Regions from separate parts of the Clostridium sp. BJN0001 genome, predicted to be linked through region 1. Evidence: riboswitches for the same ligand, from Rfam matches in the RefSeq annotation. Region 1 holds a riboswitch; each other region holds the start of a gene.
What was found. Region 1 has a riboswitch for S-adenosylmethionine ahead of metK (methionine adenosyltransferase). Riboswitches for the same ligand answer to the same signal wherever they lie in the genome.

Region 1 (4,797 bases):
TAAGATCTAATTTTAATCTTATGATTGGTGAAAAAACCGCAGAAGATTTAAAAATATCTATTGGTTCTGCTTTTAAAGATTCAAGAAATCTTACTTATACAATTAAAGGTCGTAATTTAATTACTGGACTTCCTGGAGAAGTTGAAATAACTACTGAACAGGTAAGACAGTCACTAGAAGAAACAGTTGAGAGTATTGCAGAAGCTGTAAAAATAGTTCTTGAAAAAACACCACCTGAACTTGCAGCAGATATTGCAGAAAAAGGAATACTTATGACTGGTGGAGGAGCTATGTTATATGGTCTTGATAAGCTAATATCGTATAGGACAGGCGTAGAGACACGTATAGCAGATGAACCAGTTGAATGTGTTGTAAAGGGAACAGGAAAGGTTCTTGATTATATAGATAAGCTAAATATAGAATCAAAAGAAATTGTTCTTATAGAAGACTAAATTTAGAATATAAATTATATAAATATAAAGACTTAGGTATTGTGCACTAAATATTTAGTGCACAATTTTTTTATAAAATTTATTAATCATGAAAAGAATCGTTATACATATCATATGCATTAAAAATTATTCGTGAAATAGATTTTGCCATATTCATTATAAAAGATTTACTTATGTTTTTGTTAAAAAATGAATCAGAATTATTACTTGAATCTACAATTCCAATAATTGATGATGTTCCGATTTTAGGAAGAGTTTTACCAACACCTCTTCCTGGATTTAAGGCACAATTTCGAATTTTTATAGTGCCAATATCTTTTTCATATCCAAGACATGCGTCTATTCCAATTAACTTTGAATTGCTAAATTTTTTATATATTTCAGATAATTCTCTATCTATATTTAATGCGTGAATTTGATGATTTAGATTTCCATACACTTGAAGAGGAAAACAATTTAAAGTAAGCAGTGTACCTACAATAGGACCAAGAGAATCTCCTATACATTTATTAGTTCCAATGCAGATTATTGCTGTATCTTTATCTAAATATCTCATTAGCTGTTTTGATAACATATACTCATTATTCAATATAAATCACCTCTAGAAAATATATGAAATTAAAGATATAAATAGTATAAAAAAATATTATATGGAAATATTAATTAATATAGATAATAATAAACATAAAAGGAGATTAATATGAAAAAAGTATGTTTGATAGGAATTTTTGTTTTTACTATAATATTAAATAGTTTAATTTTATTTTCAAATGATAGCATATATAGTGAGGCTAATAATAAAATAGATGAAGAAGAGTCTACTGAAGCAATGGCTACTAATCAGAATGAAAGTACAACACAAATAGATTTAAATTCAATAATTAATAATATGTGTCCAGAGGATAAGACTGAAGTTAAATCTGTAATATCAAAATTATCATCTGATGAACTATTTAAAATAGAAGATAATAATAGTAAGCTCGATAGTCAATCATTTTTAGATAATGTTAATATAATAAAGAAGCGCCTTGGAAGCAAAGACTATCAAAAAATAGAAAAAGTTTTAAAAAAATATATCAATTTTGATAATATAAATATATAAAGTGAATAAAGCAATAAAACAAAGAAAAACTGAGAAAATAAGCGAAATGTAGAGGTAATTTTAAATAATGGCTATAATATTAAGTTGAAAAAAAATTGATTTGACTATATACTAGTCTTTGTCGGTTGCGAGTTTAGAAAACTTTCAAGTGAACAGTATATGGAGGAATTCCCGAGTGGCCAAAGGGGGCAGACTGTAAATCTGTTACTTCGTGTTTCGATGGTTCGAATCCATCTTCCTCCACCATTTTAAGGGCGCATAGCTCAGCTGGGAGAGCATCTGCCTTACAAGCAGGGGGTCACAGGTTCGAACCCTGTTGTGCCCACCACTTAAAATAAAATATACTTGTGCTGGCATGGCTCAACGGTAGAGCAGCTGACTTGTAATCAGCAGGTTGTAGGTTCGATTCCTATTGCCAGCTCCACAAAAACTATTATGGAGGAATTCCCGAGTGGCCAAAGGGGGCAGACTGTAAATCTGTTACTTCGTGTTTCGATGGTTCGAATCCATCTTCCTCCACCATTTTAAGGGCGCATAGCTCAGCTGGGAGAGCATCTGCCTTACAAGCAGGGGGTCACAGGTTCGAACCCTGTTGTGCCCACCACTTAAAATAAAATATACTTGTGCTGGCATGGCTCAACGGTAGAGCAGCTGACTTGTAATCAGCAGGTTGTAGGTTCGATTCCTATTGCCAGCTCCACAAAACTATTAAGGAGGAGTTCCCGAGTGGCCAAAGGGGGCAGACTGTAAATCTGTTACTTCGTGTTTCGATGGTTCGAATCCATCTTCCTCCACCACTTAGACTGTCTAATATTTAGACAGTCTTTTTATTATTATTGGAATATATGAACTATTGACGATGAACAATTCATATGATAGAATTACATTTGAAAAAATTAATATATGCTCTTATCAAGAGAGGTGGAGGGAAAGGGCCCTGTGAAACCCGGCAACCTGTAATATATAAGGTGCAAATTCCGTAGAATACTAATAATCTACAAGATAAGAAAGAAAATTAGAAAAAAATTCTCTTCTTATCAGAAGAGTTTTTTTATTTACTGAAATACTTAAAAATTGATATAGAGTATGAAATGGAGGAGAAATATATGAAAAAGTTGTTTACTTCTGAATCAGTTACAGAAGGACATCCAGACAAAATGTGCGATCAGATTTCTGATGCAATACTTGATGCTATTCTTTCGGAAGATAAAATGGCAAGAGTTGCATGCGAAACATGTACAACAACAGGAATGGTAATGGTAATGGGAGAAATATCTACAAACTGTTATGTTGATATTCCTAAGGTAGTTAGAGAAACAATAAGAGAAATAGGCTATGATAGAGCTAAGTATGGTTTTGATTGTGATACATGCTCTGTTCTTACATCAATTGACGAACAGTCATCAGATATAGCTCAGGGAGTAGATGGAGCTCTTGAATCAAGAAGCGGAGATAAAGACGAGCTAGACAAAATAGGTGCTGGAGATCAGGGAATGATGTTTGGTTTTGCTACAAACGAAACAGATGATTATATGCCACTTCCTATTTCACTTGCACATAAACTTTCAAGAAGACTTACTGAAGTTAGAAAAAATGAAACTTTACCTTATTTAAGACCAGATGGTAAAACACAAGTTACTATTGAATATGAAGATAATAAGCCTAAGAGAGTTGATACAATAGTTATTTCTACTCAGCATAGTGAAAAAGTATCATTAGAGCAGATAGAAAAAGATATGAAACAGTATGTAATAAACGAAGTAGTTTCATCTGATCTTTTAGATGAAAATACAAAGTATTTTATAAACCCAACAGGCAGATTCGTTGTAGGAGGACCTCAAGGAGATTCTGGATTAACAGGAAGAAAGATAATTGTTGATACATATGGCGGATATGGAAGACACGGTGGTGGAGCTTTCTCAGGAAAAGATCCAACAAAGGTTGATAGATCTGCAGCATATGCAGCAAGATGGGTTGCTAAAAACCTTGTAGCAGCAGGAGTAGCTGATAAACTTGAAATTCAACTTGCTTATGCAATTGGAGTTGCTAGACCAGTATCAATTGAAGTTGAAACATTTGGAACTTCAAAGATTTCAGAAGATGAGATTGTTTCAATTGTTCAAAAAGTCTTTGATTTAAGACCAGGTGCAATAATAAGAGATCTTGATTTAAGAAGACCTATATATAAACAGGTTGCAGCTTATGGTCATTTTGGAAGAAATGACTTAGATCTTCCTTGGGAAAAACTTAATAAAGTTGATGAAATAAAGAAATATTTATAATTTTTTTAAGGCTTTCATGAATTGCTATTCATGAAGGCCTTTTTTGCGTATTTTAAGAAGTAATTGTGTTTTATGCTATAATATTTATAAGATTAAAGCTAAGAAAGGGAAATTATAATCATGGAGGTACTTGAAGGTTTAGTTGAAAGTATTATATATCAGAATGAAGATACAGGTTATACAGTGTGCAGAATAAGAAATGGAAATAAAATTATAAGTGCTGTTGGAATAGTGCCTCTTATAAAATCTGGGCAGAATGTTTCTTTGAAGGGATATTATACTATACATAAAAAGTTTGGAAAGCAGTTTAATATAAATGAATATGAAGAGATTTTACCTACATCTAAAGAAGCAGTTATTAATTATTTATCTACCGGTATAATTAGAGGAATAGGTCCTATAACTGCAAAAAAAATAGTTAATGTTTTTGGTGAAAAAACATTAGATATACTTGAAAATAGCATAGAAAGACTTAAAGAAATTGAAGGAATAGGTGAAAAAAAGTTTGATATAATATATCATTCATATATAGAAAAACAGGGACTTAGAGAGATTGTCTTATACTTTGGAAGTCATGGCGTAAATACTAATCAGTGTATGAAGATATATAAAAAATTTGGACCTAATGCAAAAGGAATAGTTAATAGAAATCCTTATATTTTATCAGATGAAATATCAGGGATTGGATTTAAAACAGCAGACAGAATTGCAATGAGTATAGGAATTAAAAATGATTCATCGTTTAGAATTCAAAGTGGAATAAAATACATTTTAAATAGATTTTGTAATTCTGGAAATACATATATGCCACTAAATGAACTTATAGATGAATGTTCAGATAGTTTAGAAGTTAAGAAAGAAGATATCTTAGAAAATATATATGATATGGCTGGTAAAAAGAAAATAATAGTTGAAAAAAAAGGTGAAGAGGAGAGAGTTCTTCTATTAACTTACTATTATT
Region 2 (4,797 bases), 1.3 Mb from region 1:
CTTTTTTAATATTCCCCTTTATAGAAACATTTATATCTGATGCATCAATGCATAATTTATTTCCTTTTATATATACTTCATCTATATTTAATGAAATATATGGTACATTTTTAAAGCATTTTTTAAAATCTACAATAACTAGATCTTTATTCGAAGAAATTCCATACTCTGATAAAAGATCTGATACTTTATCTAAAATAAGACTTCTTATGATCCTAAATACTGCTACATTTAATACTTTAAATTTAATAATTCTTAAGCTTATCTTATTATCTGCACAGCCTTCAACAAGCAGTTTTAAATAAAAATTAATTTTTATTTTATTTTCAAAAAAACCGCTTAACTCTATTCCATTTCCTATATTTATATTTTCAACGTTAAGGCCTTCAATCCTTATAAATTCTTCTATAATGCTCTTTATGTCATCTTCTGTAGCCTTTACGCATCCCTCATTTATAATCACAGTAATGCCCCCCTTTTAGGACTTTCTCTCATAATTATATACAAAAAAAATGATACTGTAAAATAGATTTACAGCATCATTTTAATAATATCTTTATTAAAATACTGGAATTACAGATCCCTGATAATTTTCATTTATAAAATCTTTTACTTCATCTGACTGAAGTGCTTTCATAAGATCCTGTATCTTTTGAAGATTTTCATTTCCTTTTTTTACTACAACTATATTATCATAAGGCTTTACGCTTTCTGAATCTTTATCTTCTATTACTATTGCATCTTTGCTTGGATCAAATCCTGCTGGAATTGCATAGTTACCATTAATTACAGCAGCCTGAACATCATCTAATGTTCTAGGAACATTAGCAGCTTCAACTTCAACAAATTTTATGTTTTTTGGATTCTCTATTATATCGTTCTGAGTAACAAGTTCTCCTTCTTTTACCTTTATAAGTCCATTCTTTTCAAGTAATCTTAATGCTCTTGCTTCATTAGTAGCATCATTTGGAATTGCAATTGAATCTCCATCTTGAATTTCATCAATACTCTTAATTTTTCTTGAAAATAAGCCCATTGGTTCAAGATGAACTGTTCCAACTGATACAAGATCAAGTCCTTTTGACTTTACCTGTTCATCTAAATATGGTTTATGCTGGAAGAAGTTTGCATCAAGTGATCCTTCATCTACAGCTGTATTAGGCTGAACATAATCATTAAACTCAACTATTTCTACTTTATAGCCTTCTTTTTCTAAAAGAGGTTTTGCAACATTTACAATTTCCTCATGTGGCTTTGGAGTTACTCCTATTTTTATTGTCTTATCATCTTTAGATGCAGTGTCTGAACCAGCCCCTCCACATCCAATAAGACCTAATGATAAAACTCCCGCTAAAAATATTGATATTACTTTCTTTTTTGTCATATATAATTCCCCCTATTTATTTTGATAATTTATTGTATAAATAATTTCCTAAAAGCTGAAGTGCTTCTACTATTATTACAAGAACGATACATGTTGCTACCATGATATCTACCTGGAATCTCTGATAACCATAACTTATAGCTACATTACCAAGTCCACCTCCGCCTACAGTTCCTGCCATTGCTGAATATCCTACTATACTTATTATTGTAAGAGTAAGTCCTGACATTATAGATGGTATAGCTTCTTTAAGCATAACCTTAAATATAATCTGCATATCTGTTGCTCCAAATGACTTTGCAGCTTCAATAACTCCTTTATCAACTTCTCTTAATGCTGATTCTATTATTCTTGATACAAATGGTGCTGAAGCTATAGTAAGTGGAACTACTGCCGCTGCAGTACCAATTGATTTTCCAACAATAATTCTTGTAAATGGAATAAGTACAACCATTAAAATTAAAAATGGAAAACTTCTTAATATATTAACTATAAAATCTAAAATCGAATATATTTTCTTGTTTGGTCTTAATCCATCATCTGCTGTAACTGTAAGAATAATTGCCGGGATAAATCCGAGTATTAATGCAAATAAAGTTGATGCAAAAACCATTATAAGTGTTTCATTAACTGCTTTAATTAATATACTACTCATTATGATAACACCTCCAATAATATATCTTTATCTTTAAGATAATCAAGAACAATCTGTTTATCTTTTTCTTCAATATTTATTACAAGACCTCCAAGAACTGCTTCTCTAAATTTCTCAAGTTTTCCCCATACTATTGAGAAATCAATATTAAGATCTCTTGCCATTTTTGTTATAAGTGCATTTTCTGAAGAATTGCTTGGGAAATATATTTTTATGTTTATACCTTTTTCAGGAAGCATATTTTCATCCTCACCAAGGAATTTCTTAAGTGATTTATCTGGTTTTAAAAATACATCTTCAACGGTGCCCTCTGCCTTTATTCTTCCATCATCAATTAAAGCTACTTTTTCACAAGCTTCTTTTATAACTTCCATCTGATGAGTTACTATAACTATAGTAATTCCCATCTCCTTGTTTATCTTAGATAAAAGAGCAAGTATATCTTTTGTTGTACTAGGGTCAAGTGCTGATGTCGCTTCATCACATAAAAGAATTTTAGGATTTAGAGTAAGTGCTCTTGCAATTGCAACTCTCTGCTTTTGACCACCGCTTAATGCAGAAGGTTTGCTATCCTTTTTTTCTTTAAGACCAACAAGATCTAAAAGCTTAAGAACTCTCTTATTTATTTCATTCTTATTAACTCCCCATACTTCAAGAGGAAGTGATATATTCTGAAATACTGTTTTCCTTTTAAGAAGATTAAAATTTTGAAAAATCATTCCAAGATCTTTTCTAAATTCTCGAAGTTCTTTATCCTTTAAGGACGATACTTCCTTACCCATTACTTTTACGCTGCCTTCATCATAAGTCTCAAGACCATTTATACATCTTAAAACTGTCGACTTTCCAGCTCCTGAATGACCTATTATTCCATATATTTCTCCTTCATTTATAGAAAGAGAAATATCCTTTAAAACTTCAGTTGTACCAAATTTTTTTACTATATTTCTTATTTCTATCAATATGTATACCTCCCTTGTAGAAATTTAAGCAAAAAATAAACGCCTGAGAATAAATCCAGGCGTCAAAAACCAAATCTACTCTCATCTATCAGCTGTTTATGCTGCAGGATTTAGCACCGTAGACATATATCCGGTTGCCGGGTTTCATAGGGCCAGTCCCTCCACCACTCTTGATAAGATAATAAGTATTAACTTATGTTTCATATTATATATTCATATAATTATATTGTCAATATAATTATATTATTTTTAATTTAAAAGAACATAATATACGGGAAGCACTACAAGGCTTATTACCGTAGATAATGTAACACTTATTGATGCGAATTTATAATCTGCACCTGTTTCTTTTGCAACTACTGCACTTTGAACCATTGTCGCCATAGCACTCTGAATTATAAATACATTTTTCATAAGTCTAGGTGCAGGAATAAACATGCAAACTAATATTACTGTAAGTGGAGAAACTATAAATCTGCCTATATATACAAGAAGATTATCTTTATCTATTGAAATTTCTTTTTTATCACAGTAATAAAGAGATATTCCTAAGAAAAACATTGAAAGTGGTGTTGTAAGATTACCTGCATATCTTGCTGTTACAAGTATGAACTCTGGAACCTTTATTCCTAAAATAACAAACAAAAGACCTGTCAAATACCCTAAAAGAGGTGGTGAAAATATTTTCTTTAACGGGCTTTGTGTCTGTTTTTTGTCACCATCTTTTCCTATAAAATATACACCTATCGTCCAAAATAAAGTTGTATTTCCAACATAATACATAAGTGCATAAGGAAGTGCTTCTTCTCCAAATAACGCAAGAGTAATTGGTATTCCAACAAGAACCGTATTAGAACCAAAGAACATTGCTTTAAAAATGCCTCTTCGCTTTTTGTTTACATTAAATACCCTGCATATAACTATTGAAATAAGTATGCTTATCATTATTGAAAGAAAAGGTATTAAAAAATCAATCCCTCCACTTATGAGTTTTTCCTTAGTAAATTTATCAACCATTGCTGCAAACATCATAAGAGGAAGTGAGCAGTAATTTATTATTTTTGATAAAAGTGCTCCATGTTCTTCTTTAAAAATTCCTATTTTACATAAATACATTCCAAAAATAATAAGTAAAAATATAGGCATGACAGCAATTATAGAATTTAAATAATACATAGTATTTTTTTATCAAAACATTATAATCTTAATTTCGTTTTGATAAATTTCCTCCATTTCCTGTTTATGCTGATAACCTTTATCTATTTCTTTCCTTCATAGCTCTATCAATATCTCTTTTCTGAGCTTTTGCAATTAAAGTATCTCTCTTATCATAATTTTTCTTACCCTTACATATACCAAGTGATACTTTTACTCTTCCATTTTTAAGATATAAAGATAATGGAACAAGCGTATATCCATCCTGTGAAGTACATGATTCAAGTTTTCTTATTTCTTCTTTATGAAGCAAAAGTTTTCTCTCCCTTAGAGGATCAACATTAAATATATTTCCATGCTCATAAGGACTTATGTGCATATTTTTTATAAAGATTTCTCCATTATAAACATCTGCATAACAATCTTTTAAATTTACTCTTCCTGTTCTTACAGATTTTACTTCTGTTCCAACAAGTTCTATTCCAGCTTCTATTGATTCCTCTATAAAATACTCATGATGTGCTTTTCTATTTTCTGCTAATGAATTTGCAAATTTTTTTCTTGCCATTTTTTTCACCTGCCTGTTTTTTCACTAAATAATACTATCCTATATTATACCACATGATAATATAGGATAGTAA
Region 3 (4,797 bases), 920 kb from region 1:
ATTCTATTACAGAAAATGTTGATAATTCTACAACAACATCTGCCTTAAATGCAAAAAAATCTATAGCTTATGCAGATAAAATTGAGATGCAGGCAGGAACTTTCTATGAGAATACTAAGAGCTTCTCAGATAACATAAAACAAATATATGAAAAATGCGGTGGAAAATTAAAAGAATCATTAGATCAAATAAAAAGTGTTGAAAATATTTCTGAAATAACAGAAAGTATTTTAGAAATATCAGATAGAACAAATCTTCTAGCATTAAATGCATCAATTGAGGCCGCACGTGCTGGTGAAAATGGAAAAGGCTTTGCAGTTGTAGCAGATGAAATAAGAAACCTTTCTGATGAATCTAAAAATGCAGTAATTTTAATAAAAAGTAATATAACTAATGCACTTTCTTCAATCTCAGAACTTGCTGAATCATCTAAAGAGCTTTTAGATTTTGTTGATAAAGATATACTAAAAAATTATTCAGACATAATAGATATAACACTTTCATATAAATCAGCAGGTACAGATTTTAAGAAAATTGCAGATACTTATTCAGAAAATTCTTCTAAAATATCAAATTCTGTATCTAATATAAAAAATAATATAAATAAAATATCTGAATTTATATTTTCCATAACAGAATCTTCATCAACTATAAGCAATAATATGCAGAATATACGAGAAAAAAATTCTGATATATTAAAAGAATCAGATAAGAATAAAAATAACTCTACAGTGCTTTCCGATATGGTTAAGAAATTTAAATTAAAATAAATTATAAATAGATGAATAATATTTGATTAAATTTCCCATACTATAGATGAGGTGATTGTTATGGCTAAAGCTGGCATGAGAAGGCCTAACGTAAAAGATCCACATGGCACTGAAAGTAATCATAAATATCACGTAGATAAAAATGATGTTTCTCCCGTTCCTGAAATTCAAGGAAAAGCAAAATCAGGCAATAAAAAAGCACACACTATTACTTATTAAAAAAGAGGTCTTGCACTAATTATTTTAGTGCAAGGCCTTTTTTTAAAGCTCTTCTCTTATTTTTTTAGCTGCATTAACTAAATTTTTAAGACTTTTTATAGTTTCCTCTGTTCCTCTTGTTTTAAGTCCACAGTCAGGATTTATCCATAGCTTATCAGCATCTATTTTTGAAAGCATTATTTTTATTGCATCTTCTATTTCTTCTTCTGATGGAACTCTTGGAGAATGTATATCATAAACTCCTGGTCCTATTTCAAGTCTAAAGTTATTTTCTTTTAGAAAATCAAGAATAGAGAAATCTGATCTTGCTGCCTCTATAGATATAACATCAGCATCCATATCATCAATAGCCTTTATTATATCGTTAAATTCACTATAGCACATATGTGTGTGAATCTGAGTTGATTTTTTTACCTTTGCATTTGTAAGACGGAATGCAGGAATTGCAAAATCAAGATATTCTTTCTGCCAATCACTCTTTCTTAGAGGAAGCTTTTCTCTTAAAGCTGCTTCATCTATCTGTATTATCTTTATTCCATTTTTCTCAAGGTCAAGAACTTCCTCACCTATTGCAATACCAATCTGATACATTATTGACTTAATGTCAATATCTTCTCTTTTAAATGACCAGTTTAGAATTGTGACAGGCCCTGTAAGCATACCTTTAACAGGCTTTTCAGTCTTTTCTTGTGCATATTTTATCCACTTTACAGTCATAGGCTCTACTCTTTTTATGTCTCCATATATTATAGGTGGCTTTACCCCTCTTGTCCCATATGACTGAACCCAGCCGTTTTCTGTAAATAAAAATCCTTGAAGAAGTTTTCCAAAATATTCAACCATATCTGTTCTCTCATATTCTCCATGTACAAGAACATCAAGTCCTATATCTTCTTGAAATTTTATAACTTCATCAATTTTTTTCTTTAAGAAATTATTATATTCTCCTTCTTTTATAATTCCATTTCTAAATTTTTTTCTTTCATTTTTAATCTCTGCTGTCTGAGGGAATGAACCTATTGTTGTTGTTTTAAGTAGTGGTAAGTTAAATTCTTCTTTTTGAAAATCACGTCTTGTATCAAAACTTTCTTTTCTTCTAAAATCAGATGGTTTTAAATTCTTTATTTTTTCTCTGACTTCTTTTAAGAAGCATAACTTATTTTCTCTCTTTCTCTTTAAAATAAGACCATTTGCAACAAATTCACTGCTGTTTTCATAATCTTTATTGTCTTCTAAAATTTTAATTTCTTTAAGTTCATCAAGTTTTTCCTCAGCAAAAGCCATGCTCTCTTTGTACTCATCTGCAAGTTTTGTCTCATTTTTTACTGTATATGGTACATGTAAAAGTGAGCAGCTTGTACCTAAAATAATTCTGTCTCTATCTATATTTTTTTCAATTTCTTTTAATACTTCAATAGATTTTTTATAATCATTAACCCATATATTTTTTCCATTAATTATTCCAGCAATAAGCTTTTTATTCTTTGGAAAACCATACTTTCTGATTAAGTTTAAAGTTTCTTTTCCTTCAACAAAATCAAGAGCTATTATATCAAATTGTAATTCAGAAATGTTTTTATATATGTCCCTTATATCTCCAAAATAAGTTTGAAGTATAGACTCAAATTTATATTTCTTTTTAAATATCTTAGAGTATACAGATTTAAAAAGTTTAAATTCATCATCTGTAATATCTTTTACAAGTTCAGGTTCTTCTATCTGAACGTATGATGCACCTTTTTCATCTAACTTATCAAATATGTTAGAATATACATCTGCAAGACTATCTAAAAGATCTTCAAAACTTCTTTTTGTATTAATCTTAGATAATTTTAAAAACGTAAATGGTCCAATTATCACAGGTTTTGCATTTATGTCTAATTTTTTTGCCTCATCATAAAGGTCAAATATTTTTGTATCATTAAGCTTAAACTCTGTATAATCATCTATCTCTGGTACAATATAGTGATAATTTGTATTAAACCATTTTTTCATAGCAAGTGCTGTTACATCATTTCCATCTTTCTGATATCCTCTTGCCATAGCAAAATATGTATCAAGATTATCAAGATTTAAATCTTTGTATCTTTTCGGTATGACATTAAGCATATAAGCTGTATCAAGAATATTATCATAATAAGAAAAATCATTGACAGGTATTATATCTATACCTTTGTTTTTCTGTATCATAAAATACTCTTTCCTTAAATTTTGTGATGTTTTTAAAAATTCTTCCTTTGTTATCTGCTCCTTAAAATACTTTTCAGTAGCAAATTTTAGTTCCCTTTTTCTGCCTATCCTTGGATAGCCTGAAATAGTTGTTTTTAACATATTTTTTCCTCCTTATCCCTCATCCCCAAGGGCTTAAATTAAATATAAGGCAGGTCTCCTGACTTATTATCAGCCTACTCTTTCTCCTTCCCGCTTTTATAGTAAGCAGTGGATATAGAAATTTCGTCCAAAATACAGTAGTGGGTGCTGCTCAGGATTCTAACCTGATTCCCTATTATCTTTTATTTCTAAAAGCACCTTATATCCGCTTTATTAAAATTTAAAGCTTTTTATATATTAAAAATGCACCAGAAAATAAATTCCGGTGCATTATTAACAACACATTCTAAGAAAATACTTCTTATCTCTGAGTAAAACACTCCAGGAATTAGCACCATATAATAATAATCTATTATTGGTTGCTGGGCTTCAACGGGCCAGTCCCTCCACCTCTCTTGATAAGTTTTTAATTTTCTATATTATATACTTACATTAACTTAATTGTCAATATAATATTTTTTACCTAATAAATATCTTTGTGCTGTCATCAACCTTCTGCTCAGTCTTTGGAAGAATTATTTGAAGTTCTCCATTTTGGAATTTTGCACAAATTTTTTCTTTGTCTACATTGTCAAAATAGAATTGTCTGCTAAATTCTCCATAGCTTCTTTCTTTTCTTATATAATTGTCCTTTGATTCATCATGGACTTCTTCTCTTTTTGCTCTTATTACTAAATTATTATCCTTGTAATCTAGTGCTATATCCTCTTTTTTTACTCCAGGAAGTTCTGCTGAAACTAGATATTCTTTATCAGTTTCTCTTACATCTGCATTAAATTTTTTCATTCCTTCATCTGAAATATTCATTGGTGAGAAAAAGTCATCATTAAAAAAGTCAGTAAAGAAATCATTAAATGCAACGCCTTTCTCTTCATTTTTGTTAGTTCTAAATGGTATTAATCCAAACATACTAAAACCTCCTTAAAATATATAAATATAATTTTTACTTTTTGTTTAGGATCTTTATCTATTTCCTTTGTACAAGTACATTATACTTTTAAGGTCAAAGAAAGTCAAAGTAAAATAAATATGGATTTTTATTGTTTTTTTCTATTTATAGTGATTATGTGAGTTTAGCTTGTGTTTTCTAGCTAATTCTAAGTATTTTGAAGAATATCTATACAGTCTATAAAAATTAATATTTAAATAAAAAAACTGCCAAGGCGACTATGTTATATCCCCTATGCTAAAAAGTTATCCACACATTTAACTGCAATATAATTTTCTAAAGAAAAAATATAATCTATTCTTTTCCTTACAGAATATCAAACAGTTCCACCATAACCGGAAGCTTTAACTAATTCATCATCGTCTGAAAATTCAACATCCATCTTTTCTAAATAATCAGTAGCTATAATTGTATGAAATGCTCCATTGTCAATAATAACATTCTCTACTAAAACAGATTTATCTCCATGTTTTAGAATTATTGAAGTGTACAATAGTCCATCTTTAAATTGCAAATTATTCATTTTAT
Region 4 (4,797 bases), 500 kb from region 1:
AGGTAAACAAGCAAAAGAATTATCAGCAATACTTGGAGAATCAGCATTATCTGATGTTGATAAGAAGTATGCTAAATTTGCAGAAGCATTTGAAGATCAGTATGTAAATCAAGGATTTACAACTAATAGATCAATAGAAGAAACTCTTAACTTAGGATGGAAACTTCTTAAAATGCTTCCAAAAACAGAACTTAAGAGAATCAGAGATGAATACCTTGAAAAGTATATGCCTAAGGGAGAGGAAGAATAGTCTATGGCAAAGCTAAATGTTAATCCTACAAGAATGGAGCTTACAAAGCTAAAAAAGAGACTTCAAACAGCAAGCAAAGGTCATAAGCTTTTAAAAGATAAACAAGATGAGCTTATGAGACAGTTTATTAATTTGATAAAATATAATAACAAAATCAGAAAAGAAGTTGAAGATGAACTTTCAGGCTCATTAAAAGACTTTGTTATGGCAAGGGCTGTTATGAGTTCTGAATTCCTTGAAGAAGCTATTGTTTATCCAAAAGAAAAAATAACAGTTGATGTAGGAAATAAAAATATCATGAGTGTAAATGTTCCTGTCATGAACTTTAAGAGACAGCTTGAAGGAGATGAAGGAAGCATCTATCCTTATGGATTTGCAAATACATCATCTGAACTTGATGATGCTATAGCTAAGCTTTATGGAATTCTTCCAAAACTTCTTGAACTAGCAGAAGTTGAAAAATCAGGTCAATTAATGGCTGATGAAATTGAAAAGACAAGAAGAAGAGTTAATGCACTAGAATACATGACTATTCCAAGACTTCAAGAAACAATTAGAGATATAAAAATGAAGCTTGAAGAAAATGAGAGAGGTGCAACAACTAGACTTATGAAAGTTAAGTCTATGATTCAAGAAAGAGCATAGAATAGAAGCTGCCGTTTTGCGGCAGCTTTTTTAATTATTTAATTATTATTGATATAAATTGTGAATAATAGTATAATAAAAAAGATTTATTTTAAGATAATAATAACTAAGGAGCTAGAAACGAATGAACTATATTGTAGGTGCAGTTATTGCATTTATCATTTCAGCAGTAGTAATGCCGCTGCTTATAAAGATTTTTAAAAAGGTAGGCTTCACAGATAAACCAAATAAAAGAAAAAAACATAAAAATCCAAAGCCTTTATGTGGAGGAATTGCATTATACATAGGATTTTTCATTCCCTACTTTATTATTGTTGATGAAAATATAAAAATGAGATTTACTATATTTATTTCTTCAACTTTGATACTTCTTATAGGACTTATTGATGATTATTATAAGACAAGAGGAAAAGAATTTAAAATTTTTCCGAGACTTGTAGTTCAACTCTTTGCAGCAATCATAATTTTTAAATCAGGAATTGCTTTTGTAGGTTTTACAAACCCGTTTAATGGAGAATATATTTCTCTTAATATAATGCTTCAATTTTTTCTTACTATAACATGGATTTTTGGAGTTACTACGGTAATTAATTGGTCCGATGGAATGGATGGACTTGCAGGGGGACTATCTCTTGTTTCAGCAATTACATTTTTTATTGCAGCACTTATTTTAAATCAGGCTGACAATTCGGCTATAGTTTCTATGATACTTAGTGGATCTATATTAGGATTTCTTTTATATAATAAATATCCTGCAAAGGTATTTATGGGGGATTCTGGTGCTAATTTTTTAGGATTTTTATTAAGTATTACTGCACTTGATGGTGCATTTAAACAGGCTACAGTTATGAGCCTTTTTATTCCATTATTTGCACTTGCAGTACCTATTTTTGATAATATATTTGTAATTCTTAAGCGTTTTTCTGAAGGTAAACCTGTATATAAAGCAGATAGAAGTCAGATTCACTTTAGACTTCAGGAAAAAGGTTTTACTATAAATCAGATTGTATTTTATATTATGTCAATAAGTATATTATTTAGTCTTATTTCAATTCTTCTTTTATATATAAAAGCATAATATGTAATGGTGGATTTATATTTTAATCTATGATACTATATAATAAAATATTGAAACTTATCAAGAGAGGCGGAGGGACTGGCCCTGTGAAACCCAGCAACCGATATTTAATAAAGTATAAGGTGCTAAATCCTGCAGTGTTACTGGTAGATAGGTATTTTAAAGAAGTTTAAAGGAAAATACCTTTAAACTTTTTTTGTATAAAATTTTTGAGAATTATTTATATTGATATAAGAAAGTTTTAAACACAAAAGGGGCAGATGATTATGGAAAATGACATAAGACTAACTGAAATAGATAAAAAAGAAGTTTTAAGATATCTTGGATATAAAAATCAGAGTATGACTAGTTATATAGAAAAACTTATAGATGAATGTATAAAGGAAACATTGAATTTAGTAAAACCGAGGTATGTTATTCAATATGGAAACTTAGAATTTTTAGATAATAACATACGTGTTAAAGATACTAATCTAATATTAGAAGGAAATGATATAAAAAAACTTCTTAAAAATTCAAAAAAAGCAGCTTTTATGGCAGTAACTATTGGTTATGAAATAGAAAATAAAATTAAGCTTTATGAAAAAACTGAACTTACACGTGCTCTTATATTAGATTCATGCGCAACTACAGCTGTTGAAAAAATATGTGACATATTAGAAGAAAGGATAAAAAATGAAGCTCTAAAAGAAAATTTGGATATAACATTTAGATATAGTCCTGGGTATGGAGATCTTACTCTTGATGTTCAGGGGATGTTTCTTGCCGTTTTAAATGCACAAAAGAGAATAGGACTTACAGTATCTGAAAAAAATATTCTTATACCTAGAAAATCAGTTACAGCGATAATAGGCTTTACTAATAAAAAACAATTAATAAGTGATAATAAATGCAAAAATTGCAAAAACTATAAAACATGCACTTTTAGAAAAGAGGGGGAAAATAAATGCAGCTTATAGATTACATAAAAAATAATATACTAATTTTTGATGGAGCAATGGGAACAATGCTTCAGAAAAGAGGATTAAAACTTGGAGATAATCCCGAAAGATTAAATTTAGAACATCCAGAAATTATAAAAAGCATTCATAGAGAATACATAGAAAGTGGAGCACAGGTAATTACAACTAATACATTTGGGGCAAATGAATTAAAATTAAAACTCGGTAATTTAAATGTTGAAGAGATAATAAAAAGTGCTGTAGAAATTGCAAAGGATGCAGCTAAAAATAAAGATGTTTATGTTGCACTTGATATAGGACCTATAGGAGAGCTTATAGAGCCTATGGGAACTTTAAGTTTTGATAGGGCATATGATATTTTTAAAAGACAGATAATAGCTGGAAAAAATGCTGGAGCTGATGTGATTTTATTTGAAACAATGACAGATCTTTATGAACTTAAAGCAGCAGTTTTAGCAGCAAAAGAAAATAGCAATCTTCCAGTTTTTGCAACAATGACATTTGAAGAAAATATGCGTACATTTACAGGATGTACACCTGAAGCTATGGTTCTTGTTCTTGAAGGACTTCAAGTAGATGCACTTGGAATTAATTGCTCATTAGGACCAAATGAAATGAAACCTGTTATAAAAACAATACTTGATAATTCGAGCATACCTGTTATGGTTCAGCCTAACGCAGGACTTCCTAAGATAGATGAAGATAATGAAGCAGTATATGATATAGATGAAGAAGAATTCTCTGATGCAATTTCTGAATTTGTATCTTACGGAGTAAAAATAGTTGGAGGATGCTGTGGAACTAACCCTCAGTATATAAGAAAAATTAAAGAAAAAGTTAAAGGAAAAGAAATTCTACCTTTAAAAGATAATAAGTATTTTGCAGTATGTACACCTTCAAATGTAGTCAAGATAGATGGAGTAAGAATAGTTGGAGAAAGAATAAATCCAACTGGAAAAAAGATGTTTCAAAAAGCTCTTATAAATGAAGATATGGATTATATTTTAAAAAAGGCAATAGACCAGTATGATGCTGGTGCTCATATATTAGATGTAAATGTAGGACTTCCTGAAATAGATGAGCCATATCTTATGAGAAAAGTTGTAAAAGAAATTCAGGGTATACTTAATATACCACTTCAAATAGATTCATCTGATAGAGCTGCAATTGAGACAGGTCTTAGATATTATAATGGAAAGCCTATATTAAATTCAGTAAATGGGGAAGATGAGGTTTTAGATAGTATACTTCCTATAGTAAAAAAATATGGAGCATCTGTAATAGGTCTTACATTAGACCAAAGAGGAATACCTAAAAAAGCTGAAGAAAGATTTGAAATAGCTAAAAAAATAGTAAAAAAAGCTGAGGAATATGGAATAAATAGAAAAGATGTATTTATTGATTGCTTAGTTTTAACAGTATCAGCACAGCAGAAAGAAGTTAAGGAAACTTTAAAAGCAGTTAGAATGGTAAAAGAAAAATTAAAAGTTAAGACACTTCTTGGAGTATCGAATATTTCTTTTGGTCTTCCAAATAGAAAAATTATTAATGAAAATTTTCTTGCATTAGCTCTTGCAAATGGTCTTGATCTTCCAATTATGAATCCTAATGAAAAAGGAATGATGAAGGTTATAGATGCATATAATGTACTTTACAATTATGATATTGGAGCATCAACATATATTGAAAAATATAAAGAAACTGAATTATCAGATGCTATAGAAGAGAAAAGTGGAGATAAGGATTTAAAATATATAGTAATAAGAGGTCTTAAAGAGGAAGCAACAAACGTTACAAAAGAACTTTTAAAAACAAAAAGTGAACTTGATATAGTAAATGAATATCTTATTCCTGCACTCGAT

Region 2: linked by a shared signal. The riboswitch ahead of MTX53_RS03820 (methionine ABC transporter ATP-binding protein) and the one ahead of metK (methionine adenosyltransferase) in region 1 are both predicted to bind S-adenosylmethionine.
Region 3: linked by a shared signal. The riboswitch ahead of metE (5-methyltetrahydropteroyltriglutamate--homocysteine S-methyltransferase) and the one ahead of metK (methionine adenosyltransferase) in region 1 are both predicted to bind S-adenosylmethionine.
Region 4: linked by a shared signal. The riboswitch ahead of MTX53_RS07585 (vitamin B12 dependent-methionine synthase activation domain-containing protein) and the one ahead of metK (methionine adenosyltransferase) in region 1 are both predicted to bind S-adenosylmethionine.

The regions. Positions count from the first base shown of each region.
Region 1 is NZ_CP094971.1:2,075,025-2,079,821, reverse strand. Features, by position in the region: gene mreB (rod shape-determining protein MreB) at 1-452, shown strand, start outside; gene yyaC (spore protease YyaC) at 535-1,041, opposite strand; gene MTX53_RS10145 (hypothetical protein) at 1,153-1,554, shown strand; tRNA gene MTX53_RS10140 (tRNA-Tyr) at 1,716-1,800, shown strand; tRNA gene MTX53_RS10135 (tRNA-Val) at 1,807-1,882, shown strand; tRNA gene MTX53_RS10130 (tRNA-Thr) at 1,904-1,978, shown strand; tRNA gene MTX53_RS10125 (tRNA-Tyr) at 1,992-2,076, shown strand; tRNA gene MTX53_RS10120 (tRNA-Val) at 2,083-2,158, shown strand; tRNA gene MTX53_RS10115 (tRNA-Thr) at 2,180-2,254, shown strand; tRNA gene MTX53_RS10110 (tRNA-Tyr) at 2,267-2,351, shown strand; SAM riboswitch class I at 2,461-2,563, shown strand; gene metK (methionine adenosyltransferase) at 2,661-3,836, shown strand; gene MTX53_RS10100 (ATP-dependent RecD-like DNA helicase) at 3,957-4,797, shown strand, end outside.
Region 2 is NZ_CP094971.1:805,425-810,221, reverse strand. Features, by position in the region: gene MTX53_RS03835 (DUF1232 domain-containing protein) at 1-463, opposite strand, end outside; gene MTX53_RS03830 (MetQ/NlpA family ABC transporter substrate-binding protein) at 560-1,384, opposite strand; gene MTX53_RS03825 (methionine ABC transporter permease) at 1,401-2,039, opposite strand; gene MTX53_RS03820 (methionine ABC transporter ATP-binding protein) at 2,039-3,001, opposite strand; SAM riboswitch class I at 3,080-3,181, opposite strand; gene MTX53_RS03815 (AEC family transporter) at 3,251-4,177, opposite strand; gene smpB (SsrA-binding protein SmpB) at 4,257-4,724, opposite strand.
Region 3 is NZ_CP094971.1:302,964-307,760, reverse strand. Features, by position in the region: gene MTX53_RS01565 (methyl-accepting chemotaxis protein) at 1-770, shown strand, start outside; gene MTX53_RS01560 (hypothetical protein) at 831-989, shown strand; gene metE (5-methyltetrahydropteroyltriglutamate--homocysteine S-methyltransferase) at 1,032-3,320, opposite strand; cobalamin riboswitch at 3,351-3,537, opposite strand; SAM riboswitch class I at 3,619-3,725, opposite strand; gene MTX53_RS01550 (Hsp20/alpha crystallin family protein) at 3,780-4,229, opposite strand; gene MTX53_RS01545 (hypothetical protein) at 4,586-4,792, opposite strand; gene MTX53_RS01540 (hypothetical protein) at 4,794-4,797, opposite strand, start outside.
Region 4 is NZ_CP094971.1:1,570,049-1,574,845, reverse strand. Features, by position in the region: gene MTX53_RS07600 (V-type ATP synthase subunit B) at 1-250, shown strand, start outside; gene MTX53_RS07595 (V-type ATP synthase subunit D) at 254-895, shown strand; gene MTX53_RS07590 (MraY family glycosyltransferase) at 1,020-1,973, shown strand; SAM riboswitch class I at 2,028-2,130, shown strand; gene MTX53_RS07585 (vitamin B12 dependent-methionine synthase activation domain-containing protein) at 2,240-2,932, shown strand; gene MTX53_RS07580 (homocysteine S-methyltransferase family protein) at 2,920-4,797, shown strand, end outside.